DNA from 4 places in the Listeria farberi genome. Region 4 is predicted to be linked to each of the others. Evidence: riboswitches for the same ligand, from Rfam matches in the RefSeq annotation. Region 4 holds a riboswitch; each other region holds the start of a gene.
The links. Region 4 has a riboswitch for S-adenosylmethionine ahead of HCB38_RS01955 (O-acetylhomoserine aminocarboxypropyltransferase/cysteine synthase family protein). Riboswitches for the same ligand answer to the same signal wherever they lie in the genome.
Positions count from the first base shown of each region.

Region 1: it holds a riboswitch for S-adenosylmethionine, as region 4 does, so the genes downstream of both, HCB38_RS03145 (5-methyltetrahydropteroyltriglutamate--homocysteine S-methyltransferase) here and HCB38_RS01955 (O-acetylhomoserine aminocarboxypropyltransferase/cysteine synthase family protein) in region 4, are expected to answer to the same signal.
Region 2: it holds a riboswitch for S-adenosylmethionine, as region 4 does, so the genes downstream of both, HCB38_RS12960 (methionine ABC transporter ATP-binding protein) here and HCB38_RS01955 (O-acetylhomoserine aminocarboxypropyltransferase/cysteine synthase family protein) in region 4, are expected to answer to the same signal.
Region 3: it holds a riboswitch for S-adenosylmethionine, as region 4 does, so the genes downstream of both, HCB38_RS10505 (ABC transporter substrate-binding protein) here and HCB38_RS01955 (O-acetylhomoserine aminocarboxypropyltransferase/cysteine synthase family protein) in region 4, are expected to answer to the same signal.

Region 1 covers NZ_JAARZL010000001.1:651,721-659,566, forward strand. Annotated here, with positions in the region: gene lcp (putative cellulose-binding protein LCP) at 1-752, shown strand, start outside; gene HCB38_RS03130 (Imm8 family immunity protein) at 883-1,260, shown strand; gene HCB38_RS03135 (DUF1294 domain-containing protein) at 1,287-1,544, opposite strand; gene HCB38_RS03140 (RidA family protein) at 1,623-2,000, shown strand; SAM riboswitch class I at 2,065-2,161, shown strand; gene HCB38_RS03145 (5-methyltetrahydropteroyltriglutamate--homocysteine S-methyltransferase) at 2,256-3,359, shown strand; gene uvrC (excinuclease ABC subunit UvrC) at 3,456-4,556, shown strand; gene HCB38_RS03155 (amino acid ABC transporter substrate-binding protein/permease) at 4,727-6,169, shown strand; gene HCB38_RS03160 (amino acid ABC transporter ATP-binding protein) at 6,162-6,890, shown strand; gene HCB38_RS03165 (amidase family protein) at 6,932-7,846, opposite strand, start outside.
Region 2 covers NZ_JAARZL010000005.1:159,410-167,255, forward strand. Annotated here, with positions in the region: gene HCB38_RS12925 (arsenate reductase family protein) at 1-122, shown strand, start outside; gene gcvH (glycine cleavage system protein GcvH) at 162-539, shown strand; gene HCB38_RS12935 (thioredoxin family protein) at 625-909, shown strand; gene HCB38_RS12940 (cation diffusion facilitator family transporter) at 1,103-1,978, shown strand; gene cesR (response regulator CesR) at 2,053-2,748, shown strand; gene HCB38_RS12950 (sensor histidine kinase) at 2,738-3,880, shown strand; gene HCB38_RS12955 (hypothetical protein) at 3,959-4,147, shown strand; SAM riboswitch class I at 4,256-4,374, shown strand; gene HCB38_RS12960 (methionine ABC transporter ATP-binding protein) at 4,464-5,486, shown strand; gene HCB38_RS12965 (methionine ABC transporter permease) at 5,483-6,157, shown strand; gene HCB38_RS12970 (MetQ/NlpA family ABC transporter substrate-binding protein) at 6,222-7,052, shown strand; gene HCB38_RS12975 (Lmo2079 family surface lipoprotein) at 7,092-7,846, opposite strand, start outside.
Region 3 covers NZ_JAARZL010000003.1:235,897-243,742, reverse strand. Annotated here, with positions in the region: gene HCB38_RS10515 (ABC transporter permease) at 167-1,060, opposite strand; gene HCB38_RS10510 (ABC transporter permease) at 1,071-2,021, opposite strand; gene HCB38_RS10505 (ABC transporter substrate-binding protein) at 2,123-3,697, opposite strand; SAM riboswitch class I at 3,784-3,886, opposite strand; gene HCB38_RS10500 (GNAT family N-acetyltransferase) at 4,025-4,303, opposite strand; gene HCB38_RS10495 ((4Fe-4S)-binding protein) at 4,315-4,548, opposite strand; gene HCB38_RS10490 (IMP dehydrogenase) at 4,716-6,224, shown strand; gene HCB38_RS10485 (EAL domain-containing protein) at 6,292-7,041, opposite strand; gene HCB38_RS10480 (bifunctional metallophosphatase/5'-nucleotidase) at 7,228-7,846, shown strand, end outside.
Region 4 covers NZ_JAARZL010000001.1:399,735-407,580, reverse strand. Annotated here, with positions in the region: gene HCB38_RS01975 (biotin transporter BioY) at 1-388, shown strand, start outside; gene HCB38_RS01970 (Crp/Fnr family transcriptional regulator) at 464-1,156, shown strand; gene HCB38_RS01965 (LPXTG cell wall anchor domain-containing protein) at 1,369-2,703, shown strand; gene HCB38_RS01960 (HdeD family acid-resistance protein) at 2,746-3,273, opposite strand; SAM riboswitch class I at 3,512-3,612, shown strand; gene HCB38_RS01955 (O-acetylhomoserine aminocarboxypropyltransferase/cysteine synthase family protein) at 3,721-4,998, shown strand; gene metX (homoserine O-acetyltransferase MetX) at 5,015-6,121, shown strand; gene HCB38_RS01945 (formate/nitrite transporter family protein) at 6,162-6,962, opposite strand; gene HCB38_RS01940 (DUF1269 domain-containing protein) at 7,186-7,728, opposite strand.

The DNA.
Region 1 (7,846 bases), 250 kb from region 4:
ATCAAGTTACCTACAGTTATGCTGGAGTTTCGACAACCATTCATGTTACAGTAGAACCAAGAAAAACGAGTATTGAAGTGCATGATAGTACAATTTATGCAGGAGATACATGGAAAGCAGCGGATAATTTCGATAGTGCTACAGATAAAAAAGGCGACAGAATTTCCTTTAAAGATTTGACTGTAACCGGAAACGTAGACAGTAGAGAAGCTGGCACTTATGAGGTAAGATATAGTTACGATGGAGTGGAAAAAATAGCACATATCAAAGTGTTAAAAAATCAAGCACAAATCACTGTAAAAGATAGCGTTCTTCCACAAGGTGAAAAATGGGAAGCCAAAGCAAATTTTGTAAGTGCAACAAATCGTGATGGCGTAGAAATTCCTTTCTCTAAAGTGCAAGTAAAAGGTAAGGTAGATGTAACAAAAGCAGGCACTTATCAAGTGGTTTATTCCTATGATCCAAATGAAGGGACAAAAGATGCTGGCAAAAAACAACTTGCTGCAATTGCAACGATAGAAGTAAAACCATTAAGTGTAAATCAAGAAGAACCTACCAAACCTAGCGTAAAAGAAGGAAAGACTAGGATAAAAATTATAAATGGAACACAGCATACAGCAACATATGAAGAAGCAAAACCATTACCAAAAACAGGTGACCAAACAAACACTTGGGTAATCTGGACAGGCTTGAGCTTACTTGTTCTAAGCATGCTCTTGTTGGTGATGAGAGGGAGAAAGAAAAAGTATTAATTTATGAAGAAACAATTAATACAAGATAGTAAAAATAAAAGGTAAACCAATACCGACCAGAGAAAACTGGTCGGTATTTTTGTTATTAGATACATTTAATTTCAGACATTGTTTAAGAAAGGTGGAGCAAATGAAAAAACAAAATAGATTAGAACTCGTTCTATTACAAGAAATCCATTCTACAGAACTTGATTTACCTCTTAAAGAATGGCAGCCTAGTCCCCAAGAAGAAATTTATTTAGTTGTTGATATGTTTATTGGAACAAATGATGTTAAAAAAGGCGGAAATTATTTTTATGTTTTAGTTGTAACTCCCGGAGCAATAAATAAATTGCAGCATGTTCCAAAAGAAAAACGAAAATTAATAGTAATGGAACATTATAGCTATGATTTACTTTTAAAAAAGATAGAAATCATTTTAGAAAAGTGTTCAAAAGAGAATTGGGATGATTCATGTCAAGCACTGCAAAACTATTTCTACTGGGAATTTGAAAATTATAAAAGCTAAAAAATGGACAAACTTAGCTTGTTAATTTAGTATAACCACCAAACCACTATGCCAATAGTCCAAACCATCGCAAGTGGCACTAAAATTCGGAATTTCGGCTTTTGCGTTTTATGGTGAAACAACTGCATTGACATCCAACTACCGAATGCCCCACCAAGAAAAGCGGTGAAAAGCAGTACAGATTCAGGTATCCGGTAAGCGTGTTTAATTGCCTTCCTTTTATCAACAGCGAATAATAGAAAAGAAATAAGCGTTATCGCGATTAAATATATCGTTAAAATCATCCAGAAATCCCCCTTTATTGCTAAATCTAACTTTATTTATTAGAATAAAAGCATACCACAAAAGAAAGCAGGGATAAAATGGTAAAAGAAATTATTCAAACTTCATCAGCCCCAAAAGCACTTGGACCATATTCACAAGCTGTAAAAGTGAATGGACTTATTTTCACATCAGGTCAACTTGGTATTAACCCAACAACCGGAGAATTAGCAGAAGGCGCAACAAAACAAGCCGAGCAAGCTTTTAAAAATTTAGCAGCTGTACTAAAAGAAGCTGGTTCTGGACTAGATAAAATCATTAAAGCAACTGTTTTTTTCAAAGACCTAAATAATTTTACAGCTGTGAATGAAGTATACGCTACTTTCTTTTCCAGCGATTTCCCAGCTAGAAGTGCTTTCCAAGTAGCGAAATTACCGCTTGATGCTGACATTGAAATCGAAGTTATCGCAGAAGCATAAATATTCAGAAATAAATTTGACAATTACGAGAAGTAAACGATATAATAAGAACCAATTACATAGTAACTTATCAAGAAAGGTGGAGGGTTCTGGCCCAGTGAAGCCTTGGCAACCGGACTTTTCACGGTGCCAAATCCAGCAGTATCACTGACAGATAAGGCACGCGAAACAGGTAAATCACTCTTTCCCTTAAAAGCTGTCTTTTTGGGGAAAGTTTTTTTGTACATAAAAATAACTAGAATTGAGGCGAAGAAAATGAATCAAGTGGCACCATTTTACGCAGATCATGTTGGAAGTATTTTACGGACAAAGGCAATTAAAGAGGCACGCGAGAAATTCCAAAGCGGCGAAATTACAACTCAAGAATTACGTGATATTGAAAACGCAGAAATTAAGTATATTGTTGAAAAACAAAAAGAAGTGGGTTTAAAAGCAATTACTGATGGCGAATTCCGCCGCGCTTGGTGGCATTTTGATTTCTTAGAGAATTTGGATGGAGTAGAAGGGTACAATGCAGCGGGAGGTATTCAATTTAGCAAAGTCCAAACAAAATCGCATTCGGTGAAAATCACTGGTCCAATTGATTTCACGACACATCCATTTATAGAAGATTTTATTTTCCTAAAAGAGGTAGTTGGTGAAAATCATGTAGCAAAACAAACGATTCCAAGTCCGGCGATGCTTCATTATCGTGGGGACATGGAGTATCAGCCATATATAGACGATGCTGATAAATTTGTAGCTGACTTAGCGGTGGCTTATCAAAAAGCGATTCAAGCCTTTTATGATGCCGGTTGTCGTTATTTACAATTAGATGATACGTCGTGGAGCTATTTATGCTCTGATGAACAGCGCGAAGTCGTACGTGAGCGAGGTTTCGACCCCGATACGCTGCAAGAAACGTATAAAACGCTCATCAATGAATCTATTAAATATAAACCAGCAGATATGGTTATTACGATGCACATTTGTCGCGGGAATTTTCGCTCTACATGGATAGCAGAAGGCGGTTATGGGCCAGTGGCAGAAACGTTATTTGGTAAACTAAATATCGATGGTTTCTTTTTAGAATATGATAATGAACGTTCTGGAGATTTTTCACCACTAAAATATGTAGCGCGCCCGGATTTGAAAATTGTTCTTGGCTTAATCACCTCTAAAACGGGGGATTTAGAAGACGAAACGGCAATCAAAGAACGAATTAGAGAGGCGAGTGAGGTTGTGCCGCTAAACCAATTACGCCTCAGCCCACAGTGCGGATTCGCCTCTACAGAAGAAGGTAATATTTTAAGCGAAGAAGCACAATGGAACAAATTACGTTACGTCGTCAAAATCGCAGAAGACGTTTGGGGAAAATAACGAATAAGAAGAACTGGCCTAAGCTAGTTCTTTTTTCGTCTTTACAAAAACAGCAAGTAGGAATAGAATAGATGTTCTAGAAGGAGGGGAAGCCCTTTGGATGACAAATTAAAAACCAAATTAACCTTATTACCTGAATCACCAGGTTGCTATATTTATAGAGACGAAAATAACGAAATACTTTATATCGGCAAATCTAAATGTTTAAAAAACCGTGTAAAGTCTTATTTTCATAGTAAACAAATCGGTAAAACGGCAAGGCTTGTAAGGCAAATTCGTGACTTAGAACTTATTATCACTACTTCCGAAAAAGAGGCGCTACTTCTCGAAATGATTTTAATTCAAAAATATCAACCGCCTTTCAATATCCAGTTAAAAGAAGGAACGAGTTATCCCTATATTAAAATCACGAATGAGAAAAACCCGCATATCGAAGTTGTTTTTGAAGTGAAACAAGATGGCGCACACTACTTCGGTCCATATCCAGGCCGTTTTTCAGCAAGGCAAACAGTAGAGCTTATTGAAAAATTATTCCCACTTTGTAGGTGTGATGGGAGACCAGGGCGTCCCTGTTTGTACTATCATTTAGGACTTTGCTTAGGGCCTTGCCAAGCGGAAATTGACCCTGCTGTATATAAAAAACAAATTCAAAAAATCAGTCGTTTTCTTGAAGGCGATGTTAAGGGCGTGAAGGGGAAACTCACTAAAGACATGGAAGCAGCCACCGAAAAATTAGAATTCGAAAGAGCTGCCGAATTACGAGATAAAATTCATGCAATTAATGAAACGATCGAAAAACAACATATTATTTTCCCTGGACTAAAAAATCGTGATATTATCGGCTGCTATGAACAAGATAATTATTTAAGTATCTTCGTTTTTTTTGTTCGAAATGGCGCAATCAATGGAAGTAAGTGGCATGTTTTTCCAATCGAAAATTCACTTCAAGAAGATTTAGCTCACTTTATCAATCAATTTTACGATGATCCAAATAACATCCAACCAAAAGAGTTGCTAATAGCTGAAAAACTCGATAAAATTATCTTGAGAGAGCCACTCCGCAAGGCTTCTATATTCCCACAAAAAGGTGGGAAAAAGAAACAACTTAATTTAGCTATTGAAAATGCTAAGAGTACGTATACCGCTTATGCTAAGATGAAAGAATACGATTTTGAAACCCAATTCAAAAACAGTTAGAAGCTAGCTTTCGCTGATTAGCTTCTTTGTTTTGCTGTGTTGAAAATCTTATCATAAATAACTATGGTCAATAATCTAGCCTTATGGTAAAATCTTACGAGTACGGAAAAAATTAATGCTACATAAAAATAATTAATTATAGCTAAACACATATAGAGGGAGGACACAATATGAAGAAATTTTCACGCTTCATACTAACAATGGCAATTGCATGTGTTGCCATGTTCATTTTCACAGGAAACGGGTTAAATGCAAAAGCCGCAGAAGAAACATACTTAATTGGTACTGATACTACATTTGCACCTTTTGAATTTGAAAAAGATGGGAAACATGTCGGTATCGATATGGATATTCTTAAGGCCATCGCTAAAGATCAAAATTTCAACTATGAAATTAAAGCAATGGGGTTCAATGCAGCAGTTCAAGCGCTTGAAGCTAACCAAGTAGATGGTGTTATTGCTGGAATGAGTATTACAGACGAACGGAAACAAAAATTTGATTTCTCTGACCCGTATTATGATTCTGGTGTGGTTATGGGAATCCTGAAAGATAACGATGAAATCAAGAATTATGAAGATTTAAAAGGAAAAAAAGTAGCTGTTAAAACAGGTACAGAAGGTTATGCTTTTGCTGAAAAAATCAAAGCTAACTATGGTTTTGATATTGTTGTTTTTGATGATTCCGCACAAATGTATGATGATGTTAAAACAAGAAATTCAGTTGCATGTTTTGATGATTATCCAGTACTCGCTTATGGTGTGCAAACTGGAAACGGCTTAAAAATCGTTACTGAAAAAGAAAAAGGAAATTCATATGGTTTTGCCGTTAATAAAGGCCAAAATCAAGAACTTTTAAAGAAATTCAATGCTGGTCTTGTTAATATTAAAGCTAGCGGAGAATATAAGGAAATCCTTAAAACTTATTTAGGGAAAGACGCTGTTAAAGAAAATACTACTGAAAAAGGCTTCATGGGTATTATTAAATCTTCCTGGCCAGCACTTTTAGCTGGAATGTGGTTGACGATTCGTCTAGCCGTTGTTTCATTAATTATTGCCTTTATAATCGGGATTACATTTGGCTTTATGAAAGTAAGCAACAGTAAAATTCTACGTGGAATTGCAACGGTTTATGTGGATATTTTCCGTGGAACACCGTTAATTGTTCAAGCATTCTTCTTCTACTTTGGTATTCCAGCAGCGCTCGACTTTAGGATGCCAGTATTTTTGGCAGGGGTCATAGCTCTAAGCTTAAATGCCGGTGCTTATATGGTAGAAATTGTCCGCGGCGGGATTCAATCTGTTGACAAAGGACAAATGGAAGCAGCGAGAAGTCTTGGCTTACCACATAAAAAAGCAATGATGAAAGTTGTTCTACCGCAAGCAATTCGGATGATGATTCCATCCTTTATCAACCAGTTCGTTATCACTTTGAAAGATACGTCGATTATGTCGGCAATTGGGCTCGTCGAATTAACACAATCTGGTAAAATTATTATGGCGCGTACGTTTGAAAGTACATGGACTTGGCTTATCATCGGAATTATGTACTTGATCGTCATTACCATCTTAACGAAAGTGTCCGATCGTTTGGAAAGGAGATTACGAAATGACTAAACTTAAAGTAACAGGTCTTAAAAAAAGCTTTGGCGCGAATGAAGTGCTAAAAGGCATTGATATAGAAGTAAAAGAAGGCGAAGTAGTGTGTGTCATCGGGCCATCTGGTTCTGGTAAAAGTACCTTTCTTCGTTGTATGAATAACTTGGAGGAAATCACTGCGGGTGAAGTAATTGTCGACGATTATAATATCACCGATAAAAAAGTAGATATTAATAAAGTTCGGGAAAACATTGGTATGGTTTTCCAACATTTTAATTTATTTCCACATCTTTCTGTTTTAGAAAATATTACTTTAGCTCCGGTGGAATTGAAAAAAATGGATAAAGAAGCAGCGAAAAGTAACGCGCTTCGTTTGCTCGAACAAGTTGGTTTAAGAGAAAAAGCAGATGAGTTTCCTAATCAACTGTCTGGTGGACAAAAACAACGGGTTGCTATTGCGAGAGCTCTTGCAATGGATCCTGATATTATGTTGTTTGACGAGCCAACATCTGCGCTTGACCCTGAAATGGTCGGAGAAGTTCTTGGTGTAATGAAAGAGTTAGCTAAAGGTGGAATGACAATGATGATTGTTACCCACGAAATGGGCTTTGCTCGCGAAGTTGGTGATCGTGTTATCTTTATGGATGGTGGTTATATTGTGGAAGAAGGAAAACCAGCAGATATTTTTGACCATCCTACAAACGAAAGAACAATCAGTTTCTTAGATAAAGTTTTATAAAAAAAGCAATATACCTGAAAAATACAGGTATATTGCTTTTTTTATTGTTTTGTTAAAATAGGGTTTTTTCGGTTTTTTGAGTATTGTTCGTAAGCATATCCCATATTCAGTAAAGCTATGTCCGTATTTCGCCGAGAAATAAATGTTAAGCTTACGGGTTGATTTGATTCCTCATCATAGCCAGCTGGGATAGTGAGCTCTGGGTTTCCAGCGATGGGCGCTAAAAACATCACAGATCCGCCCATACCAACTGTTACAACTGCATCTAACTTGTCATTTTGTAATGCAGAATCCAGTTCGCTTCGGGCAGTACGAATAAGTTGATTGGCTAAATCATCCGCTTGCTTTTTCGTCATCGTGCTTTTCTGCGCCTTTATAAGTTCACTTTGACCATATTGCATATTTCTACTAGGATTAGTGTTATTAAAAGCGATAATTGATTCTAATGTCGACATAGGAGAATGATTAATTTGTAAAAATTGATTAAGATCTCGTTTGAAATCTGCGTTTAATAAAGTGGAAAAATCAACATCTACTTGCTCTAATTCTTGTATTGCGATGCCTTCTATAATGGTGGCACCCGCGTTTGTTAAATCTTTTTTGATTTTCTTGAGGATAGCCGTTTCTTCATTACTTTCGCCGTCAGCCAGTAGTCCAATTTTTTTATTTTTAAGTGCATCTTTGGAAAGGTTTGTTTGTTTTGTTTCGTCCATTAAGATATTTGCTGTTACATAAGCATCTGTGACTGTCTTTGTAAGAGGACCAGGTGTATCAAATCTACTTGAGAGCGGGATAATTCCCGCGTTATTTACAAGACCTTGGCTAGGTTTAAAGCCAACTGCTGATTGGGCTGAGGCTGGCGAAATGATAGAACCATTTGTTTCTGTTCCGATGGCAATGGCAGCAAAATCACACGTAGCGGCAGTTGCAGATCCAGAGCTTGAACCAGAAGGATC
Region 2 (7,846 bases), on a different contig from region 4:
TGGAAGAAGCTTATAAATTGCTCGCTTCAGATGGTATGTTAATCAAACGTCCACTAACTACGAATGGTAAAGAAGTAACGCTTGGTTTCAAAGAAGAAGAATTTGAAGCAACTTGGAAATAGTCAATATAGATAATTGTAAGTAAAAGGAGGAGTTTTGAAATGAGTTTACCAAAAGACTTATTGTACACAGAAGAACATGAATGGGTGAAAGCAGAAGACGGTAGTTATATTATTGGAATTACTGACTTTGCTCAAGATCAATTAGGGGATATTGTTTTTGTTGAATTACCTGAAGTTGGCGATACAGTAACAAAAGGTGATTCAATTGGTAGCATTGAATCTGTAAAAACAGTATCTGATTTTTACGCACCAGTAACTGGTAAAGTAGTTGCTGTTAATGAAACATTAGAAGATGAGCCAGAGCTAATTAATAGCAACCCATATGACACGGGTTGGATTTTAAAACTTACTGAAGTAGAAGATGCGGACGTATCAGCTCTTTTATCAAGTGATGATTACGAAAAAGTATTAGACTAATTTTTAGAGGGCCGGCTTGGGATAACCGAAGCTGGCTTTTTTTTGATAGGAGGCGTTTTTCCTGGAAATTTGGGATAAAGAAAGTTTGCGGACGTCGCAAAAAAATGGTGCGGACTTCGTTGTCTTCTTTTTTACGCCAATGTGTGGTAGCTGCCAAATAGCAAGTCGTCTTGTGGATGTAATTTTAGAAGCGGACGGGATTCATACAGAAGTCGCAAAAGTTGATTTGAATTATGTGCCCGATATTGCACAAAGTCTTGAGATCACATCGGTCCCCGCGTTAGTTAAATTTAAAAACGGGCAACCAGCCGATTTAAGCTATCAACTACATGATGCAACAGCCATTTTTAAATTCCTGTATAGTGAGTGATACAGGAGTTTTTTCTGTGTTATAATTTGCCCTGATGCAAAAATGTTTCGTTTCCGATATAGAACTGCGTTTAGCTAAAAACGTTGCTATAGACACAATTCTGCTACTTGTGATAAGATAATTCGAGTTGTTAAATAAGTGTTTTATAAAGAGAAATTTTTAGTGAAACATAAAAATATCGGGGGCTTTTTCTATGAACCATTCTAATCTTACTATTTTATCTGTTTGTAGTAATTTTGTTATTGTTGTTCTTAAATTAATTATCGGCTTTTTTACAGGTTCAGTGGCAGTAATTTCGGAAGGGATTCACTCGTCAATGGACTTATTTGCGTCAATCATAACTTTCTTCTCGATTAGGATTTCTAATCAACCGGCTGATGAAGATCATCCATATGGGCATGGAAAAGCAGAGAATATTGCGGGAACTATTGAAACATTACTTATATTTGTAGCGGGCATTTGGATTATTGTTGAATCGGTTAATAAACTTATAAACCCGCACGAAATTCGTTTTCCAGCGCTTGGTATTATGGTAATGCTTTTTGGCGCTATCGTGAATATTATCGTGTCTCGTATTATCAAAAAAGCAGCGGATGAAGCTAATTCTGTTGCGATGAAATCCAATGCATTACATTTATATACAGATGTTTTCACATCACTTGGGATTGCCCTCAGTTTGTTTCTTGTATACATAACAGGGTGGCTTTGGTTAGATCCAGTCATCGCAATTTTAACAGCGTTTTACATCATGTATGAGGCTTACAAATTATTAAAGGAGTCTTTCCCACCATTAATGGACAAACGTTTGTCTGCAGACGAAGAAGAGGCTATTAAGCAAATTATTCTAGCTCATAAAACAAAATTTATTGAATTTCATGATTTTCGCTCAAGACGAGCAGGAGCGGAAGAATATATTGATTTTCATTTAGTCGTATCTTCTTCGATGACGATTGAAAGTGCCCATTCGCTATGTGATGAAATTGAAAGAGAGATTATGAATTTTTATTCTAAAGCAGAAGTTCTTATCCACTTAGAGCCAGAAGAAGAACGAGTTTTCACTAGAATTTAATCCAAGCTCTTTCTATTCGATTTGTTGCTAAAGTGTTACAATAGGTAGAAATAAGGATGGAAAGGACAATGAGTATGACAACTTCTATTTTGATTGCCGATGATGATAAAGAAATTGTAGATTTAGTGAAATTATATTTACAAAATGAAGGTTATACGATTTATCAAGCTTATGATGGCGCGGAAGTATGGCGTTTAGTGCAAGAAAAGCAACCTACATTAGTGATTTTAGATATAATGATGCCGGAAATGAATGGCTTAGAAGTATGCCGTTTAATGAGAAACAATGGTATTTTGACACCGATTTTAATGCTCAGTGCAAAGGCAGAAGATAATGATAAAATTATGGGACTATTAACTGGAGCGGATGATTATATGGTTAAACCATTTAATCCGCTAGAGCTCTCAGTTCGGGTTAAAGCGATTTTAAGACGAATGCAACAAATGAGTCAAGCAGAGCCAATAAGTCAAGATAAAGTCATTATTGGGCCAATTGTAATTGACCGTGGTCTTCATGTAGTAACAGTTGATGGAAAAGAACTTCATTTAACAACTTCAGAATTTGATATTTTATTTTTACTCGCGAATGAACCAGGTCGTGTTTTTAGTTCGGAATATATTTTTGAGAAAATTTGGCAGGAGAAAGCGCTTGGAGCAAGTAAAACAGTCATGGTTCATATTAGCAATTTGCGAGATAAGTTAAGAGATGCTATGGGCGGAGAAAATGTTATTAAGACAATTTGGGGAGTAGGGTACAAAATTGAAATCTAGACTAGAAATGCTGTTTACGAAAATTAGTCATGTGATGAATGTTTGGCAGGCGACTTTTTTTGCAATCGTGTCTTGGATTTTTGCTTTGATTACTGTACAAACTATTTATTTATGGAGTATTTCTATTCGTGATGATTCTTTATTTTTGCGTGAATTGACGCAATCTATGGTCCAATTATTTGGACCGAATAAATATACTCGGATAATGCAGTCATTTTGGATGTTATCGCTGAAATTTTTAATTATCTTTTTGATTGCTTGTTTATTCTTTGCGTTCTTTTATCGCTTGATGCGTCAACGAATATTAAAAAAACAACTACAAACGATTAATTTTGCTTTAAATGACGGAAAGCCCGTTGATACAGAGAGTTTTGTTCCGGAAATTCAAGAACTTGAGCGAAACATTGAAAATATGCGTGAACGACAAAATAAATTAATGAAGCAGGAAGAACAGGCGCAGCAAGCTAGAAATGACTTAATTACAAATGTCTCACATGATTTACGGACTCCTTTAACGTCGATTTTAGGATATTTAAGTTATATTCATGAGGACCGTTATCGTGATGAGATAGAGCTGCGGTATTATACGGAACTTGTATACGGAAAAGCTCGTCATTTGCATAAACTGATTGATGATTTATTTTCTTATACCAGACTTGATAATGTAGAATACCAACTTAAAAAAGATGAGCTAGATATTATTGAACTACTAAGCCAATTAGTTGCTGAATATGATGGTCGTGCAGCTGAACGTAATATGAAGATTGTAGAACATTTTGATGCAAAAAAATTAATTATAAGCGGCGATGGTAACCAAATTATGCGTTTGTTTGAGAATTTATTTTCCAATGCGCTTAGATACGGAGAAGGAAATAAACAAATTGATGTAAGCGCGAAAAAAGAAGATAATATGGCTGTTGTGCGGGTCACTAATTATGGTGAAGAGATTCCAACCGTTGATTTGCCTTATCTATTTGAACGTTTTTACAAAGTAGATAAAAACCGGACAACCACGGGGACGGGGCTAGGGCTTGCAATCGCTAAGTCTATCGTTGAAAAACACGGTGGAATTGTTACCGCAGAGAGCAAACATCGCCAAACAAGTTTTATCGTCAAATTGCCTCTCATTTAATCTTTAAAAATTCTTAAATGTTTCTTTCCTTGTGATTTATGTTCTTTCAGTAGAATATAAATCACGGAGGAGAGAAAAATGAAAAAACATATTGTTTTAATTGTTGTTGCTTGTATCACGGTCATTGCGGTATTTATGTACATAATTCAAGTCAATAGTAGCGAACTTAAATACCAAAATAGAGCTCAAATTAAAATAGCCTCTCAGTTAGCTAGCCACGGATATCTGGGAGAAAATAGTATTAATAATAAATTAAATTACAAATAAATTCGTATAAATAAAAAAGTTATTGACAAAGTGTACCGGAAAAGGTAATATGAAAAAACAAGAAACGTCACTATAGTCACAAATGAAGTGATATAATAATATGTAGAAATCTTATCCAGAGTGGTGGAGGGAAATGCCCTATGAAGCCCAGCAACCTAAACAATAATTCATTATGTGTTTAAGGTGCTAAGTCATGCAGAACAACTAATTGTTCTGAAAGATGAGAAGGAAGTTAGCCCATTTGAAAAAATGCTGCCTTTCTGCTCATTAGCAGGAAGGCTTTTTTGTATATCAGAATGTAGAAAAGGTGATAGAGATGATTACATTACAGAACGTCGTAAAAGAATATACGTCCAGAAATAACAAAGTTCTCGCAGTCGACCATGTCGATTTAGAAATTGAACAAGGTGAGATTTTTGGAGTAGTTGGTTATTCAGGTGCTGGTAAAAGTACGCTAATCCGAATGTTCAATGGATTAGAACTACCAACGGAAGGATCTGTTGAAGTAGATAATCTACTAATTAGCCAAATTCGCGGTGGGAAATTAAGAAAAGCGCGCCAACAAATCGGTATGATTTTCCAACATTTTAATTTATTATGGTCAAGAACCGTTGCAGAAAATATTGCATTTCCGTTAGAAATTGCTGGAGTACGTGGTGAAAAAAGACGTTTCCGAGTCAATGAACTAATCCGGCTTGTTGGTTTAGAAGGAAAAGAAAACGCCTATCCCGCTGAACTAAGCGGCGGACAAAAGCAACGCGTCGGTATCGCAAGAGCGCTCGCCAATAATCCTAAAGTATTGCTTTGTGATGAAGCTACATCCGCACTAGATCCACAAACAACCGATGAAGTTTTAGAATTACTATTAGATATAAATAAACGTCTCAACCTAACTATCATCGTTATCACCCACGAAATGCATGTTATCCGGAAAATTTGTAATCGCGTGGCAGTCATGGAAAACGGGAAAGTTGCTGAACTCGGTGACGTACTAGATGTTTTCCGTCATCCTAAAGAAAAAGTAACGCAGCGCTTCGTTCGCCAAGTAACTGATTCAGACGAAACAGAAGAACTAATCCATCTATTACTCGATAATTACGCAGAAGGTAAAATCGTTAAACTACTCTTCATGAGTGAAAATGCAACTCAGCCTGTGATCTCTCAAGTAGCAAAAGAAAATGATGTAATGCTAAATGTTCTTCACGGGAACTTAACTCAAACGCAAAACGGTGCGTACGGAACATTATATGTCCAAGTTTTAGGCACGGAAGAAGCGATAGATGCTAGTCTAACACAGCTCCGTCAACTTAAAGTAGAAACGGAAGTGTTAGAACGATGACGAAATTACAAGAATTATTCCCAAATGTTGATTTTCAAATGATGTGGGTGGCCACACAAGAAACGCTATATATGACACTTACTTCATTATTTGCAGTTTTTTTACTAGGAATCGTGCTAGGGTTATTACTATTTTTAACCAATAATAAAAAACATGCCGGATCGCGCATTTTATACTGGATAACAGCAATCCTCGTTAATGTATTCCGTTCCATTCCTTTTATTATTTTAATCGTGTTACTTTTACCGATGACAAAATCGTTAGTCGGAACTGTAATTGGACCAAAAGCAGCACTTCCAGCTTTAATTATCTCAGCAGCTCCGTTTTATGGTCGAATGGTAGAAATTGCTTTTCGTGAAGTGGACAAAGGTGTTATTGAAGCCGCTAAATCAATGGGCGCGAACATGTTTACCATTATTGGTAAAGTGCTCATCCCAGAAGCCCTACCAGCGATTATTTCTGGTATTACAGTGACAGCCATTTCTCTCGTTGGATTCACAGCGATGGCCGGTGTTATTGGTGCAGGAGGGCTTGGAAATACAGCTTATCTTGAAGGATTCCAACGTGGGCAACCTGATGTAACGGTCCTTGCGACAATTATTATCTTAATTATTGTCTTTATTTTCCAGTTTATCGGCGATTTCCTAACAAAACGAACCGATAAACGCTAACCAAAGTATATGAAGCAATTTATATAAAAAAACGCGGAATCCCCGCAAAAAAGGAGAGAATTTCATGAAAAAGGTTCTTGGTTTAATTTTCACATTAAGTTTAGTTTTAGTACTTACAGCTTGCGGTGGCTCCTCAGATAAAGCATCATCTGATAAAGACGATAACAAATTGGTAGTGGGTGCTTCTAATACACCTCATGCGCAAATTTTAGAACAAGCAAAACCGATTTTGAAAGATAAAGGGATTGACTTGAAAATTGTTAAATATACAGACTACGTTATGCCTAACAAAGCCCTAGAAGAAGGCGATTTAGATGCTAACTACTTCCAACATAAACCATATCTTGAATTAGAAGAAAAAGAAAAAGGTTACAAATTTGCTGATGTTGGCGCAATTCACATCGAACCAATGGGCATTTATTCTAAAAAAGTAAAAGATATTAAAGATTTAAAAGACGGCGCGCAAGTCTTACTTTCTAATTCAAAATCTGACTGGCCGCGTGTGATTGGTATTTTTGTAGATAATGGACTTTTAACGCTTAAAGACGGTGTGAAAGCACAAGATGCAACCTTTGACGACATTAAAGACAATCCGAAAAACTTGAAATTCAAATATGATTTTGACCCTGCTTACTTAATGACTGCATATAATAATGAAGAAGGCGATGTTGTCGCTATTAACTCAAACTTTGTTGTAGACCAAGGTTTAAATCCTTCTAAAGATGCTATTGCAATCGAAAGCAAAGATTCTCCGTATGCTAATATCGTTGTAACTACGGACAAGAAAAAAGATGACAAAAACATTAAAGAACTAGTTAAAGTTTTACATTCAAAAGAAATTCAAGATTACATTACGAAAGAATGGGACGGAGCAGTTGTTCCAGTCGATAAGTAAACAAAAAATCCTTTTACCGATTTGGTATAAGGATTTTTTTTAATTAGCACTACTTAAATATAGTTTCAGTCCATCAGAAATGGCTTTATCAAGTTCTTTTTTAGAAACAATGTCTTTACCTTCTGGCATTGGAGGAACTTTTTCGTAATCAAGCATATCCACAGTTGTCGTTAAGCTGATTAAATCTTTTGTTTTGCTATCTTCAAAGTTCGTAGTAATAATAGCTTTACTAAAACCTTTTTTGTTATCTGGTGTAAGCGTTAGTTTGAAATCTAACGTTTGATTTTTATCAGAAGTAAGGTTTTTTAGTGAAGAACGAACACTGTCTTGACCGGCGTTCCATTTTTTTTGAGCTTCTTTTTGTGTACTGCCATCAATTTCTGAAAGAAGTGTTACGATATTTCCGTCATCATTAAGTGCTGTAAAGACGTTATTTACTAAATCCTTGATTTCATCTTTAGATAGCTTTAGGACGATATCTCCATTATCTTTAGCGGTGAAATGTTTGTCATCTAAGTTATTCAAATAACTATAAATTGCGATACCACTTGCTTCTTCAATTTTTTTCAATTCTTCTGCTTGACGATCAACGGTTTCTGAATCAATTGTTTGATTGGAGAAGTTTTGAAATGTCTCAAAAACGTTGAGATACTTAGATTCTAAGTCTTTATTTTGTGCAAGTACTTTGTTAAAAATCTGAGCGGCTGAATCGGATAGTAAGTTTGAAATACTATCGGATGCGTCATAAATATCAGAAACTGGAATATAGGCTTTTCCGTCCTCACTATTTTGGA
Region 3 (7,846 bases), on a different contig from region 4:
AATAATGAAACCTTATCCTTTAATTATAGCACCGCACGCATTCTCGTTTTGTGAATTTATGCCTTGGAAATTGGCTAAAACACGTTTTTTACGTTTCTATTTTAAGTACCTTTTCTTTAAAAAACAAAAAAACACTTTGACTGAAAAAATCAAAGTGTTTTTACATTTAATATCTACGTGACAACCCTTTTCTCAGCACATCGCCAAGGACGTTGAAGGAAAGAATGGTCATCAAAATTAATAATCCAGGGAAAAGCGCCAAGTAAGTTGCTTCGCCGACGTAGCCTTGCGCATTGTTCAGCATGCTGCCCCACGAAGCGTTAGGTTGTTGAACGCCGAGGCCAAGGAAACTTAGTGCCGACTCGGTTAAAATCGCTGTAGCGACGTTTAATGAAGCTGCAACGACGATGGATGGCATCGCGTTTGGAATAATATGCTTGAACATAATGTGGAAAAATCCGCCACCCGAAGACTTGGAGTACAAAATAAATTCACGTTCTTTTAGTGTCAGGGTTTCTGCTCGGACTATCCGCGCCACTTCCATCCAAGAAAGCAATCCGATAATGATGATAATGTTTGAAATTCCTGGTTTTAAGTACGCATTTAAAATCATTAGTAGGAAAAATGACGGAATTGACATGAAAATATCTAGAAAACGCATCACCATATTGTCAATGAAGCCACCAAAGTAGCCACTAACGGTCCCCGCGAGTGTTCCAACGACAACGGCAATCATCATCGCAAACACGCCAACAAGTAGCGAGACCCGGCCGCCGTACAAGACGCGCGTCAAGTAATCCCGACCATGGTCATCCGTCCCAAACCAATGCGACGAATTTGGCGGCATCAGTTTGTCCTGAACGGAAAGAGCATTAGGGTCATAAGGCGAAAGGAACGCGAAAATACAAGCCACCGTAATAAGTATCAGCACACTCGTCGCAAAAACAGCGCGGCGGTCAGCCAGCATAAAACGCCAAAAACTCCGCTCTCGTGTTGCGTGAACAACTTCTGCATCCCGCTCGAAATCCTGCATTGTTTTTTTCGAAAAATCTAATCGCATCATGAATTCCTCACCCCATTTCCCTAATCCGCGGATCGACAATCATATAAGCTAAATCGGCCAACAAGTTTCCGATAATTAATAACAGCGCTGAAAATAGCGTAATCGCCATAATAACCGGATAATCTAGTTGGAAAATCGCATTAATTCCAAGCGAGCCCATTCCCGGCCATGAAAAAATACTTTCGGTAATAAAAGCGCCTGTAATGACTTGCGGAAGTGACATCCCAAGTAGTGTTATAACTGGTAGCAAGGAATTTTTCAAGACATGATGCCCCATAATTTGCACTTTGGATAGACCTTTCGCATAACCAAATAAAACATATTCTTCTTTTAATTGGTTAATCGTATTCGAACGGACGTAGCGATAATATGCCGCGCACCCTTGGAAAGTCAGCGTTATAACTGGCAAAATCGCATGTTCCGCCATATCCCAAAAAGAGTCAACCCCAATCGTTCGCATCCCTAGACTTGGCAGCCACCCTAATTGAATCGAAAATACATCTATTAAAATCATCCCAAACCAAAAAATCGGAATCGAAATCCCAATATATGAAATCCCGTTTAACAGTTTATCAATCCACGTATTTTCATAATTCGCCGCAACTAAACCAAGTGGAATCGATAATAATAGCGTCAGAACAAGCGAAGTTCCCACCAAACCAAGTGTCGCCGGAATTCTCTCTAAAATTTGTTGCAAAACTGGTTGGCTGTTCACAATCGAATAACCAAGATTCCCTTGCAACAAGTTTCCAAGCCAAATAAAATATTGTACATAAATCGGTTGATCCAGCCCTAAGCTCTGTCTAATCCGCTCTACATCGTCAGGATTCATATCAGGCGTAACAAAAGAGTTCACGGGATCCCCGGGCGCTAATTTTATAAGTGCAAACGAAATAATCGAGATAATAAATAGCATCGGAATAATTTGCAATACGCGTTTTATGATTGTTTTTAGCATAATTTATCTCCTATCTAAAACACTAAAAATGACAAGTAAAAACCTGAACCTGCCAAAAACAAGCATGGCAGGCCAGATTTTTTACGAATGATTTTTAATTATTATTCCGTTAAATATAGTTTAGAAAGATCACGGAACATTGTTACTGGTTGTGGTGTTGCAGCTTTTTGGCCACCGTAACGGCTATCAAGAGCTAGCACTGCATTATCATAAGAAATTGGATAAATTACAGCATCATCAGCAATGGTGTTTTGGATTTTTTCATAGATTTCTTGACGTTCTTTATCGTCCGCAGTTACAGCACCTTTTTCCCAAAGTGCATCCAGATCTTTGTTGTGATAGTTAGCGTAGTTGTATGGCTCATCGCTTTTAAATAGAGATTTATATGCATCAGGATCGTTCCCCATGATATAGCCATTTAGTGCGATAGAGTAGTCTGCGTTTTTGCGGTCAAGTGTGATGTTGCTTAGTGCATTTGGATCTGTTGGTTTCAAGTCAAGTGTCACGCCGATTTCTTTGTATTGTTGTTGCAGGTAAAGCGCGATACTTTCTTGTGATTTACTGTTGTTTAAATAGTAAACAGTTAGTTTTTGACTTGTATCAAAACCACTTTCTTTTACTAATTTTTTCGCTTTGGCAATGTCTTGGTCGTATGTTTCTACTTTATCCGTGAAGTATTTCGTATTTTCTGTTAGGAACGAGGAAGCTGGTTTTGCGTATTCATCTGAACCGTATGCTGCATCAATGATTTCTTCACGGTCAAGCGCATAAGAAAGGGCTTGGCGAAGTTCTTTTGATTTAAGCGCTGGTTGGTTTTCGTTGAATGTCGCATAGCTTAAGCGATTTTCCGGGTAAGTGATAATGTTTACCGCGCTCGCTTTTTCTACTTTTTTTCTATCGGAAGGTTGAATGGATTTTAAGTTAATTTCGCCATTTTGCAAGGCTAAATTAGCTGCGTTTTGATCTTTTGTGATACGGAAAGTAACTTTATCCAATTTTGGTTTACCGTCAAAGTAGTCGTTGAATCGTTCTAGGGAAACATATTCGCCCGTTTTGTATTCAACAAATTTGTACGGACCTGAGCCGATTGGATTTTTGTTTTTATCACTTTTCTCGATGTTTTCTACCCCTTCAAAAATGTGTTTTGGAATTGGGAAGAACGTTTTAATTGTATTTTCAAAGGCTGGAGCAACAGTTGGTAAAGTGAATTTCACCGTTGTGTCGTCTACTGCTTCTACTTTTACAGGTTTATCATCAAAAACAAAGTTGCCGCGGTTCGGGCTGTTTTGTTTTGTGTCTAAAATAGAATTTACAGTAAATACTACATCGTCTGCAGTTAAAGGCTTACCGTCATGCCAAGTTAAACCATCTTTTAGTTTCACAGTGTAAGTTAAGTTGTCATCTGAAATATCTAAGCTTTTTGCAAGTGCCGGTTTCCCGTCAACTTCCCAAAATAGCGGTGCGTATACAGCTTGTTGAATCGTTAATGTTACTCGGTCAGAAGCATAGTTAGGATTGATAACTTCTGGATCTCCTGTAACGCCGATAATTAGAGAGCCGCCGTCTTTCGCTTTGCCTGAACCGTTTGCTTTGTCTGAACTAGCGCCAGAACCACCGCAAGCCGTTAACACCAAGGCAAAAACCGAGATAACCGCTACTAATAAAAATTTCTTCATCTAACAAAAACTCCCCTCTTTAAGCGCTAAAAAATAACGCTTCTTCTGTTTTTTGGTCAGAATCGAAGCGCCTCATTAAAAGCTACTACTTATCTGCCAGAATATTACTTCTGATCGGAATTAGCATAGAACTTGCGCTCCGCTGCCGGGTTTCACTGGGCCGATTCCCTCCACCACTCTTGATAAGAAAACGTAATACTATTATTCCTATAAGTTTACTGTGAATTAAAGATACACTGAAAAGAACCAGATGTCAAGAAGAGAAAACTGGATTTTTAAAAATTAATTCATAAAAATAGACTAGGAATAAAACCTAGTCTACTCTTCTTATTTTGAAGCTTGTACTACTTGATATTCTGGCTTCTTGGAAAACTCAGCTTTAGCAAACGGGCAAAGCGGAATAATTTTCTTTCCTTCTATTTTCGCTTTTTCGACAGCATGTTTCACAAGTTCTTGCGCTATCCCTTGGCCACGTGCAGCATCATCTACACCTGTGTGGTCAATAATAAACATATCTTCCCCAGTTGGAACAAAAGTCACTTCGCCAACTTCTACTCCTTCATCATTTACCGCATAAATTCTATTTTCACCATTTTTATATTGCATTTGATATCCTCCTATTTCTCTATATATTGAAGCGCTCCACTAGGGCAAGTATGAATCACACGCTTTGCCTCTTCTTTTGATACATTATCTGGCACAATCCAAGGCTTTCTATCTAAATTAAAAAGTTCTGCATTACCCTTTACACAATTACCTGAATGCGCGCAAACATTTGTATTAAAATAAATATCTATGTCCGCCCCGCGATACTTACGATAGCCTTGTTCTAATAATGTTTCTTCATCCATCTGATTACCTCCTTCGCGAAAGTTTACCTATCATTATTATATTCCACTCATCTATTAAAAGAAAACGTTATGAAAAAGCACTTCCAATCATTGACTTTCTAACCAGATATTGAAATAATAAAGATATTTTATAAATTCATTTAAAAATAGAAGAAGGAGTGGAAATAATGGCATTTTATTTTGAAGAACCGTCCCGCACATTTAGTGAATTTTTACTTGTTCCAGGCTACTCATCCGCTGAATGTGTTCCAACTAATGTTAGCTTAAAAACACCAATCGTAAAGTTTAAAAAGGGTGAAGAATCTGCAATCACAATGAACATTCCGCTTGTTTCCGCAATTATGCAAGCTGTTTCTGACGATAATATGGGTATTGCTCTTGCTACAGAAGGTGGCGTATCATTCATCTTCGGCTCCCAGTCCATCGAAAGTGAAGCAGCCATGGTTTCCCGCGTGAAAAATCATAAGGCTGGATTCGTTATTAGTGATTCTAATATTAGCCCAGATAAAACCCTCCAAGATATTCTTGATTTAAAAGAAAAAACTGGTCATTCCACAGTTGCAGTTACAGAAGATGGCACAGCGCACGGTAAATTACTAGGTATCGTGACAAGTCGCGACTACCGCGTAACGCGCATGAGTCCTGATGAAAAAGTAGCAGATTTCATGACGCCTTTTGAAAAACTAGTTACTGCTAAAAAATCGACCACTTTAAAAGAAGCTAACAACATTATTTGGGACAACAAATTAAATGCCCTGCCACTTGTAGACGATAACGAACACTTGGTTCACATGGTGTTTCGTAAAGACTATGACTCTAATAAAGAAAATAAATTAGAACTGCTTGATTCCTCGAAACGTTACGTTGTTGGGGCTGGTATTAATACGCGCGACTACGAAGAACGCGTTCCCGCATTAGTAGAAGCAGGAGCAGATATTCTGTGTATTGATTCCTCTGAAGGTTACTCCGAGTGGCAAAAACGCACACTTGACTACGTTCGCGGTAAATACGGGGATACGGTTAAAATTGGTGCAGGAAATGTCGTTGATCGTGATGGTTTCCGTTATCTTGCTGATGCTGGCGCAGATTTTGTCAAAGTTGGTGTGGGTGGTGGTTCAATCTGTATTACGCGCGAACAAAAAGGCATTGGTCGCGGACAGGCAACTGCGCTAATTGATGTTGCTAAAGCCCGCGATGAATATTTTGAAGAAACAGGTGTTTACATCCCGATTTGTTCTGATGGCGGAATTGTTTATGACTACCATATGACGCTAGCACTCGCAATGGGAGCTGACTTCATCATGCTTGGTCGTTACTTCTCCCGTTTTGACGAAAGCCCTACTAATAAAGTGAATTTAAACGGCACATATATGAAAGAATATTGGGGCGAAGGGGCTAACCGCGCGCGTAACTGGCAACGTTATGACCTTGGCGGCGACAAGAAATTATCTTTTGAAGAAGGCGTAGATTCTTATGTTCCTTACGCTGGATCATTGAAAGACAATGTCGCAATCAGCCTTAGTAAAGTCCGTTCTACCATGTGTAATTGCGGTGCGCTTAATATCCCAGAATTACAGCAAAAAGCAAAAATCACCCTTGTATCTTCTACTTCTATCGTAGAAGGCGGCGCACATGACGTTGTTGTAAAAGATGCTTCAAACAATTTAATCAAATAAAATTGGTTGGTGTGAATTTGGTAAATTACCATTCTCACACCAACCAATTTTTTATTTATATACTCTTCTACACAAAAGAATATTTTTCTTTAATATCTTCCATCGGTAATGGTCGACTAAAATAATAACCTTGAAAATAGTCTACTTTCATTTCCTTTAATTTTTCCACTTGTTCCATATCTTCCACACCTTCTGTAACCACTTTTCCGCCTAAATCATGGCACAAATTGACGATCGCGCGAATAATAATTTGCTGTTTTCGATCTGTTTTTAAAAGCGCGATAAATGACATATCTGTTTTCACAATATCAATCGGCAAGCTGCGCAAATACGCAAGCGAACTATAACCTTTTCCAAAATCATCCATACTCACTTTGACACCAAGGTTTTTTATTTTTCGTAAGTTTTTATCCGCGATAGCAAGTTCCGTTATTTCACCCCGTTCGATAATCTCTATTTCTAGGCATTCCGGATACTTTAAATTTTCTTTCACATAATCATGTAAAAAAGTCATATACGTACTGCTCGCTACATAATGCGCCGGAATATTAATCGAAATTGAAAAGCGTCCACCTAACTGGTTAATTTGTTTTATCGCTGTTTCAGCGACAAAATCTTGCATTTCCCGCGTTGCATTTAAAAGGACAATATCATCAAAGAAATCAATTGGAGCTAGAATAGTCGTCGCAGTTTTTAGTCGAATCAAACCTTCAAAACCGATAATTTTATTTGTTTTCGCGTCTACTTTTGGTTGATAATACAGCAAGTAACTATTTCTCCTAATCGCATCCCATATTTCCGTACTCGAGATATCCATCTTAACCCTCCTTTTTCTCTAGTTTACCCTTTTTTCCGTCGAAATGAAAATATAGCCAAATATTATCACTACATTTACACAAAATCCATATTTCCTATTGCTAGGGTGATTCCTCTTTGCTACAATTATAGCTAGACACCCATGAGTTAGCGCTTACAAATTGCCACTGGCGAAAAAAGGGAGAGTGTGAAAGTGAACAAATTTTTCAAGAAAACTACACATGTTTTACTCGTAGCAGGGCTCACAATCGGACTTACAGCACCATTCACCGGGACAACAGCACAAGCAGCAGCAGATACAGTTCCTATCCAGATTTTGGGAATAAACGATTTCCACGGAGCGCTTGAAACAGCCTCTAAAGATGCATCGGGCTCACCAATTGGCGGAGCAGATTACTTAGCTACCAATTTGGATAATGCCACTAACTCATTTTTACAGGCAAATCCTGGAGCAACAACTGACAATGCTATCCGTGTTCAAGCAGGCGACATGGTCGGCGCAAGTCCAGCAGTATCAGGTTTACTTCAAGACGAGCCAACGATGAAAGTTCTCCAAAAAATGAATTTCGAAGTCGGCACATTAGGTAACCATGAGTTTGATGAAGGATTACCTGAATACAAACGAATTTTGGACGGAGTTTCTACAAACAAATTCGGACCAATCGTAGAAGCTTATCCACGCGTTAAAAGTGACATGAAAATCGTCGCAGCTAACGTGGTCAACAAAGGAACAAACACAGTCGCAGAAGGCTTTTTACCATATTATGTAAAAGAAATTGATGGTGTCAAAGTTGGCTTCATCGGTA
Region 4 (7,846 bases):
GATATCTGTTTTAGTTTATATTGTTCTTGGAGCAGTTGGTATTCCAGTTTTCCAAGGCATGACAGCAGGTATTGGAATTCTTTTTGGTCCTACTGGTGGATTTATTGTCGGATTTATTTTTAATGCACTCCTTACAGGTTGGCTACTTGAAAAAACAAAATTCACTGTTCCATATGCTATCGTCGCTAATATATTAGGTGCTATAGTTACGCTTATTTTCGGAGTTTTATGGCTTAAAGTTAGTACTGGTCTTGACTGGCCAACTGCCTTTTTAACAGGGATGGTACCATTTATTATCCCAGGTATTATTAAAGCGATTTTTGCTGCTCTATTAGGTATTCTCATTCGTGATCGTTTAATTAAGGCAAAACTACTCAGAGCATCATAAGTCCCATTAATACACATTTTGATTCATCTCCTATATAATGATAATGATTAGCACTGAGAAAAGGGGACTCGGTATATGTCATTACTGAATGATGAAAATAGCTTTTACAACACAGATTTACTTGAGTTATTAAAAGATTCAAATGAAGCGGTTCTTCCATATAAAAGAATTCGTTTTAGACGAAATCAGAAAATCTTAACAGAAGGCACAGAAACAACATACTTTTATATTATTGAAGACGGGGTCGTCTCGATGAGTAAAAATACGTGTAAAGAAGATAGCATTATTAGTTTCTTAGGTAAACATGATTCTATCGGTCCGCTTACATTACTTGGAGGAGCTCAATCACCTGCAAACTATACCACTATAAGCGAAGTGAGTGTTTATCAATTTGAACGTAAATATGTTCTGAATAAGCTCTTAAGCTCACCAGAGGTATTCTGGCAAATGAATAACCTTATGCAAAGTATGGTTGCTCCAATATTGGAACGAGAAGCTTATGTGAATTTACCTTCTAGCGAGAAAGTCTTGGCAGGATTAATTGCTTGTGGGGAAAGGTTTGGAAGAATGGAGTCAGATGGTTCTTGCCTAATTCCATACTATTTTACACAAAAAATCTTAGGCAATTACTTAAATTTAGCTCGAGCTTATGTTGCTACCAACTTGCGGAAACTGGAAGAAGATGGTGTGATTGCTTTATCGCCGAAACCTTGGCGTATAACTGACTTCGAGAACCGCAAACAAAATTTAAGCAATACATATAAATAGTTTTAAAGTCGCATATTTTAAAATATGCGACTTTTTCATATTAAAAAAAGAGATAAAATTTAGTATTTAAGTTTGGCAAGGTAATTTCTCGGATTTTTGTAACATTAAGGTAATTTTTTCGTAAAATAAATTTAATATTCTCTTTCACAAAGTTAAATAATATTGTATAATTAATTAGCAACATAAAATAAAAAGGGAATTGGGGATATAGAATGAAAAACATCAAAAAAAAGTTAATCGTAATTTTAGCATTTGGACTAATTTTATCAATTAGCACTCCTGTTTTTGCTACAGAAACCGGAGAACAAAATGAATCGACAACAGAAATAGCTCCACCAACAGAAACAACTACGAAAAATAATTCGGTTGAAGAACAAAAAACTAAAAAAGAACTTTTAAAAGCCAACGCAAATGCAGTAGTAGGAAAAACAAACCTTTCTTTTAAAATTGGAGATACGCCCGCTGCACAAGATTTTGTAACAGTCAATGACGCATCAAATAATCCAACATTTACTTTTAAAAACGGACAACCTGTAACAAATGCTTCTGGAAACTACTCAATAGAAATTCAGGTGACTTTCGATGATAATACTTCTACAGATATAACAGTGAACTACATAGTAAAAGAAGCCGCACCACTTGCAACGCTAAAAACAACAACACCTGTGATTGAATTAGGCTCCAAACCAACACCGAATCAATTCGCAACACCTGCAGCAGGAGCAAAATTAAGCTTTAAATCCGGAGCGCCTTCTACCAAGAAAACTGGTACTTTTACAACAACAATAGTAGCTTCTAAAGATGGAAAAACTATTGAATTAATAGTTACTTACAAAGTTCTAGATCAAGAACCACCAAAGATTAGTGTTAATCCAGACGACTATCCGTTTATTATCAAAGGAGAAACTATAACGCCCTCTACATTTGTAACAGCTACTGATAACTCGGGTAAAGTTACTTTAACTTTTAAACCTGGATATGAACCAACATATTCTCGACTTGGTATGCATGCCTTTGTTGTTATCGCAACAGATCCATCAGGAAATACAACAGAGTTTTATTCTTACTACGTTATCGTTAGTGATAAACCCACACTTAAAGCACCTACTCTTGATTTGAATAGAAGTACACCTTCCATCCTTTACGGAGTTACTATGCCTAACTTAGGTGTAATTGCAGAAGATGAGGACGGAAATTTGATTGGATGGTCTATAGAAGATGAAAAAGGAAACTTCACCATTACATTCGAACCCCCCTTACAACCAGGTGATATATTTGTTTTATATAGCAGTACTGAAGTAGAATACAGTGAAGAAACATACTATATTTATGACCCAGAAACGTTAAAAATTAGAGAACTAAATGAATCACCCTTTGAAGTAAAAACGATAAATACTAAAAATAGTAATACTACAAATAGTAATACTAAGAATAGTAATGTCACACAAAAAATCATACCAAAAACTGGCGATGCGAATCCAAATCCATTCACACTTTTTGGTTTTATCTTAATTAGTAGTTCAGTAATTATTTTACGAAAAAAATAGCACAAAAAAGTGAAACCAGTTTAAAACTGGTTTCACTTTTTATTAATAATTTTTTCCCATAAAGAAAAATGTTGCGATTGCGCCTATACCTTGAACGATGAAGAAAATCGCTACAATAAGTACGATACCAATTGCGGAAACAACTGGATTGAATAGAGCAATGAAGCCAACAATGATACCAATAATACCAATAGTTAATATCCAGCCCCAGCCTTGTACGTTGTTTTGTTTAGCTGTAAATGCGCCTATTGTACGCATAATACCAGCAAACAACACCCACATACCAAATAGCAATACAAGCGTTAAAGTTCCATCAAATTCATTAAATAATAGCAAGAAACCTAATAAGATTGATAAAATTCCGTCAGCTAGCACCCAACCAGAAACATTTTGCGACTTTCTATCTGAAAAATAAGAGATAGTGTGGAAAATACCTGAAATCAGTAGTAAGAATCCGATCATCAATGTTGAGGTTAATAATGAAATACCTGGATGGAATAAAAACCAAATCCCAAGTACAATCATTGCAATCCCTGCTAATAAAACAAGAATTCGTGTAAATGTCTTCATTTTTTTATTTCAACTCCCCTTTATTTGTTCTAATACAACCTCACTTTTAATGAAATATAATTAGTCTTAACTATAATAGCCTAAAAAAACGATTTTAAAACCTTTTTAACGTTAAATATTAACCTAAAAATAGCTTTGTCACAAAAACTCCATACAAAAGCACTATTTTGGGACTTTTAAATACTTAGTTGACAATTTGTTTCATCCAGCGTAATATATAACTTAATTTAATAGTATTTTCTTATCACGAAAGGTGGAGGGACTGGCCCTTTGAAGCCTTAGCAACCGGAATTTATTTTCACGGTGCTAATTCCAGCAGTATATTCTGAAAGATAAGTCGGAAATCCAAGTTTAGGAAACTCTATCCTCTCTGGCGGCTTATATACTGCTAGGGAGGTTTTTTGATAGAAATTACTGATAAATACATATTAAAGAGGAGTGGATTTTATGAGTAATGAGTATAAATTCGAAACAATTCAAGTACACGGCGGGCACACACCAGACGGAGATACACATTCTAGAGCCGTGCCAATCTATCAAACGACATCATATACATTTGATAGTCCGGAACATGCCGCAGCCTTATTTGGTTTACAGGAAACTGGAAATATTTATACACGAATTATGAATCCTACTACAGCTGTATTAGAAGAACGATTAACTTTACTTGAAGGTGGCATTGGTGCGGTTGCAACGGCTTCTGGCATGGCTGCTATTACTTACTCTATTTTAAATATTGCTGGTTCCGGAGATCATATCGTTGCAGCTGCAACACTTTATGGTGGAACACACACTCTTTTCTCGCATACATTTAAAACGTTTGGAATTGACGTTACTTTTGTCGACCCTAACGAACCTGAAAATTTTGAAAAAGCAATTAAAGATAATACGAAAGCTGTCTTTGTTGAAACAATTGGCAATCCTGATATAAATATTGTCGATATCGAAAAAGTAGCAGAAATTGCACATGCATCCGATATTCCACTCATCGTTGATAACACATTCGCGACCGCTTATTTAAATCGCCCGTTTGATTTCGGCGCAGATATTGTCGTTTACTCAGCAACGAAATTTATCGGCGGTCACGGGGTTGCAATTGGTGGCGCGGTCATTGATTCCGGTAAATTTAATTGGACAAATGGTAAGTTTCCAAAGCTAGTTGTACCCGACGACAGTTATAACGGCTTGTCTTATACAAATGATGTTGGCGCAGCGGCTTACATTACTAAACTACGCGTCTCACTCCTTCGTGATACTGGTGCAGCGCTTTCTCCTTTTAATGCATTTCTACTCATTTTAGGGCTAGAAACGCTATCTTTACGTCTTAAACAACATGTAAAAAATGCCAAACAAGTGGCTAATTTCTTAAATGACCACCCTAAAGTAGCTTGGGTGAATTATCCAGGTTTAACAGACAATCAATACCATGAGTTAGCCCAAAAGTATTTACCAAAAGGCCCTGGTTCCATTTTCACATTTGGTGTTAAAGGTGGTTACGCGGCTGGGAAAAAGGTTATCGAATCTGTAGAATTGTTCTCGCATCTAGCCAATGTTGGTGACGCAAAATCGCTTATTATTCATCCAGCATCCACAACTCATCAACAACTAAGTGAAGAACAACAATTAACAGCTGGTGTGAAACCTGAGTCCATTCGTCTTTCTATTGGAATCGAGAATACGGATGATATTATTCAAGACTTAACGAAAGCGCTAGAGCAAATTTAGGAGGAAGTGAAGAGAATTGACCTTACAACAAAAAGAACTATTTCAAAAAAGTCCTCTTCTACTTGAAAACGGAGAAACGTTAAGCCCTGTTTTAGTTGGCTACGAAACATACGGGACCCTTTCTGAATCACGCGATAATTGTATTTTGTTAGAACATGCGCTCACTGGGACAGCTCACGCGGCGAAGCATTTTGAAGATGATGCTCCTGGTTGGTGGGATGATTATATTGGACCAGGGAAAACAATTGATACAGACAAATATTTTCTGGTATGTACGAATGTATTTGGTGGCTGTAGTGGAACGACTGGCCCCTCCTCTATTAATCCAAAAACAGGTGAGCCATTCCGGTTACAATTTCCCGGGTTTTCTATTAAAGACATTATTAAAGTGCAGCGTGAACTTTTGGAACAACTTGGAGTTACGCGGGTTATTTCGGTGATTGGTGGATCAATGGGTGGAATGCAAGCCACAGAATGGGCGATTGATTATGCGGATATAACAGATAGCATTATTAACATCGCTTCCCCACTCGCTGCCGGACCTGATGCGATTGGCTATAACTTAATTATGCGGATGGCGATTCTGAATGATCCCGATTTTAATGGCGGCAACTATATTGGTCAACCTGAGGGCGGACTTGCGACTGCGAGAATGGTTGGAATGATGACTTACCGGACGAGCGAACTTTTCTCTAAACAGTTTGAACGTTTCACTGTCGCCGAGTCTTCTCCTGCTGCTTTCTCAAAAGAGCACTTTCAAATTGAATCGTATTTACAATATCAAGGGGATACTTTTGTCGAGCGGTTTGACGCAAATAGTTATCTATATTTAACAAAAGCGATTGATTTATTTGACGTTACGGCTCCCACGAAAGATGATTTACCCGCTTTTTCAAAAATTAAAATTCCGTATTTGCTCATTGGCATTACGACCGACCAGCTTTTCCGAATTCATGATTTACGTCGTGGTTACGAGCTTTTAAAAGAATGGGATGTGCCGGTTACTTATCATGAAGTGGCCTCTGAATACGGTCATGACGCATTTCTAGTGGAAAAGGAAGTACCGAAGTTTGAGCCGCTCATTCGGTCATTTTTAAGTAATTTACCTGTTAAAAGCATATAAAAAAAAGAGACCTCTAAAAATTTCAGAGGTCTCCTTTTTATTAGTCTTTGTAAATAGATTTCGTTCGGTTAAGCCACGCATAGCCTAGTCCGATAACAAGGCCACCACCTACAAAATTCCCAAGTAAAGCAAGGACCAAATTGACGGTCACATTGCCCGCTGTCATTGCAGCAAGTGTTCCACCAGAAGCGAAAAATGCTAATGAGAATGATGAGAAGTTGGCGATAACGTGCTCGAATCCTAAGAATGCAAAGATGAAAATAATGAAAATCATCGCAATGACTTTACCAGCATCATCTTTCATTCGGAGCGTACAAAGCACAGCCGTATTTACAACAATATTGGCGAAAATACCTTCTACAAAAATTTGTAGTGGCGCTTTTTCAAGTTTACCGCTAACGGCAGTAAATAAGAAATGATCCGCAGGCAAATTATGGAAGACAGATGTCAGAGAAACTAAATACCCTGCAAGAATTCCACCCAATAAATTACAAACAATACATAAAATCAAAATTTGTAACGCTTTTCCTGGTTTAACAATTTTTTGATAAACACCAGTTGTCATATACATCATGTTAGAAGTACCAAGCTCGGCATTCATATAAATAATCATCACGAGTGACCAACTAAACATAAACGCATACGTGATTTTACCAAGTCCTGGAGCAAAATGATCAACTTTATCACCAATCATTACAGCGACCGCAGTCCCTAGTGTCAAGAATAAACATGCTAACATCGCGCGCACGATATAACGAAGAATACTATTATTTACTAAATCAATTTTTTTGCGCGTACTATAATCAATTTTCTGCATTAATGGACTACTTTCCACATCCAAATTATTTCATCTCCAAACAAAAAATTTTCTTGTGAAATTCACAACTTGTTTATTGTAGCATGTTTTTAATTTGATGCAAATAGTTTTCAGAAAATAAAAATGAGTTAAGCGTTATCATCTTGAATTTTTTTTCATCTGGAAGTTTTATGTTGTTAATTTCCCCGTTTTATCATTATTAAAACCAAAAAAAGAGAACAGATTTCTCTGTCCTCGTTTAGCTGATTTATTTTCCAAACCAATGTTTTTTAGCTGAATCTTTTGCTTTTCCTTCTGTTTCTTGAGCACTTTTGATTTCTTGAGCTACAATTGCTTCATCCATGCGTTGCACACGACCATGTAACTCATCCATTACTACATCGTTTACATTTGCTAATTCTTGCTCTGTGGCAATTAGGATAACGCCTGTCGAACCTTCTGGGATTGTTTTTAGCGTTCTTTCAAATACGGATAGAGCGTTTTTCACTTCACCAGCATCTTGCATAGAACCAACGATTGCTCCGACCATCCAACCAATTAAAATACCGAATGGACCGCCTAAAATACCAATTAACATACCAATAAGGCTATCTTTCATATTTTTATCGGCACCAGTAAAATCAAGAAAATCTTGTGCAACAAGTTTATTTCCTGGCTCATGTTTTACAACCGCCATTTGATAACCAATGATTTTGCGTTCTTGGTGCAATCTTTTCATTTCAGAGAAAGCTTGATAAGAAATACTTTCTTCATCGAAATTCATAATTAACACTGTTTTTTCTTTTTTCATCTGTTGTACCCCTCTCGCCTCATAAAGCATTGTATTTAGGCATGTTTTTTCATACCCAACTCTTATTCTACTCGCACTAGTCGGCAAATAGCAATTAATAGCACCTTCCTACTTAAAT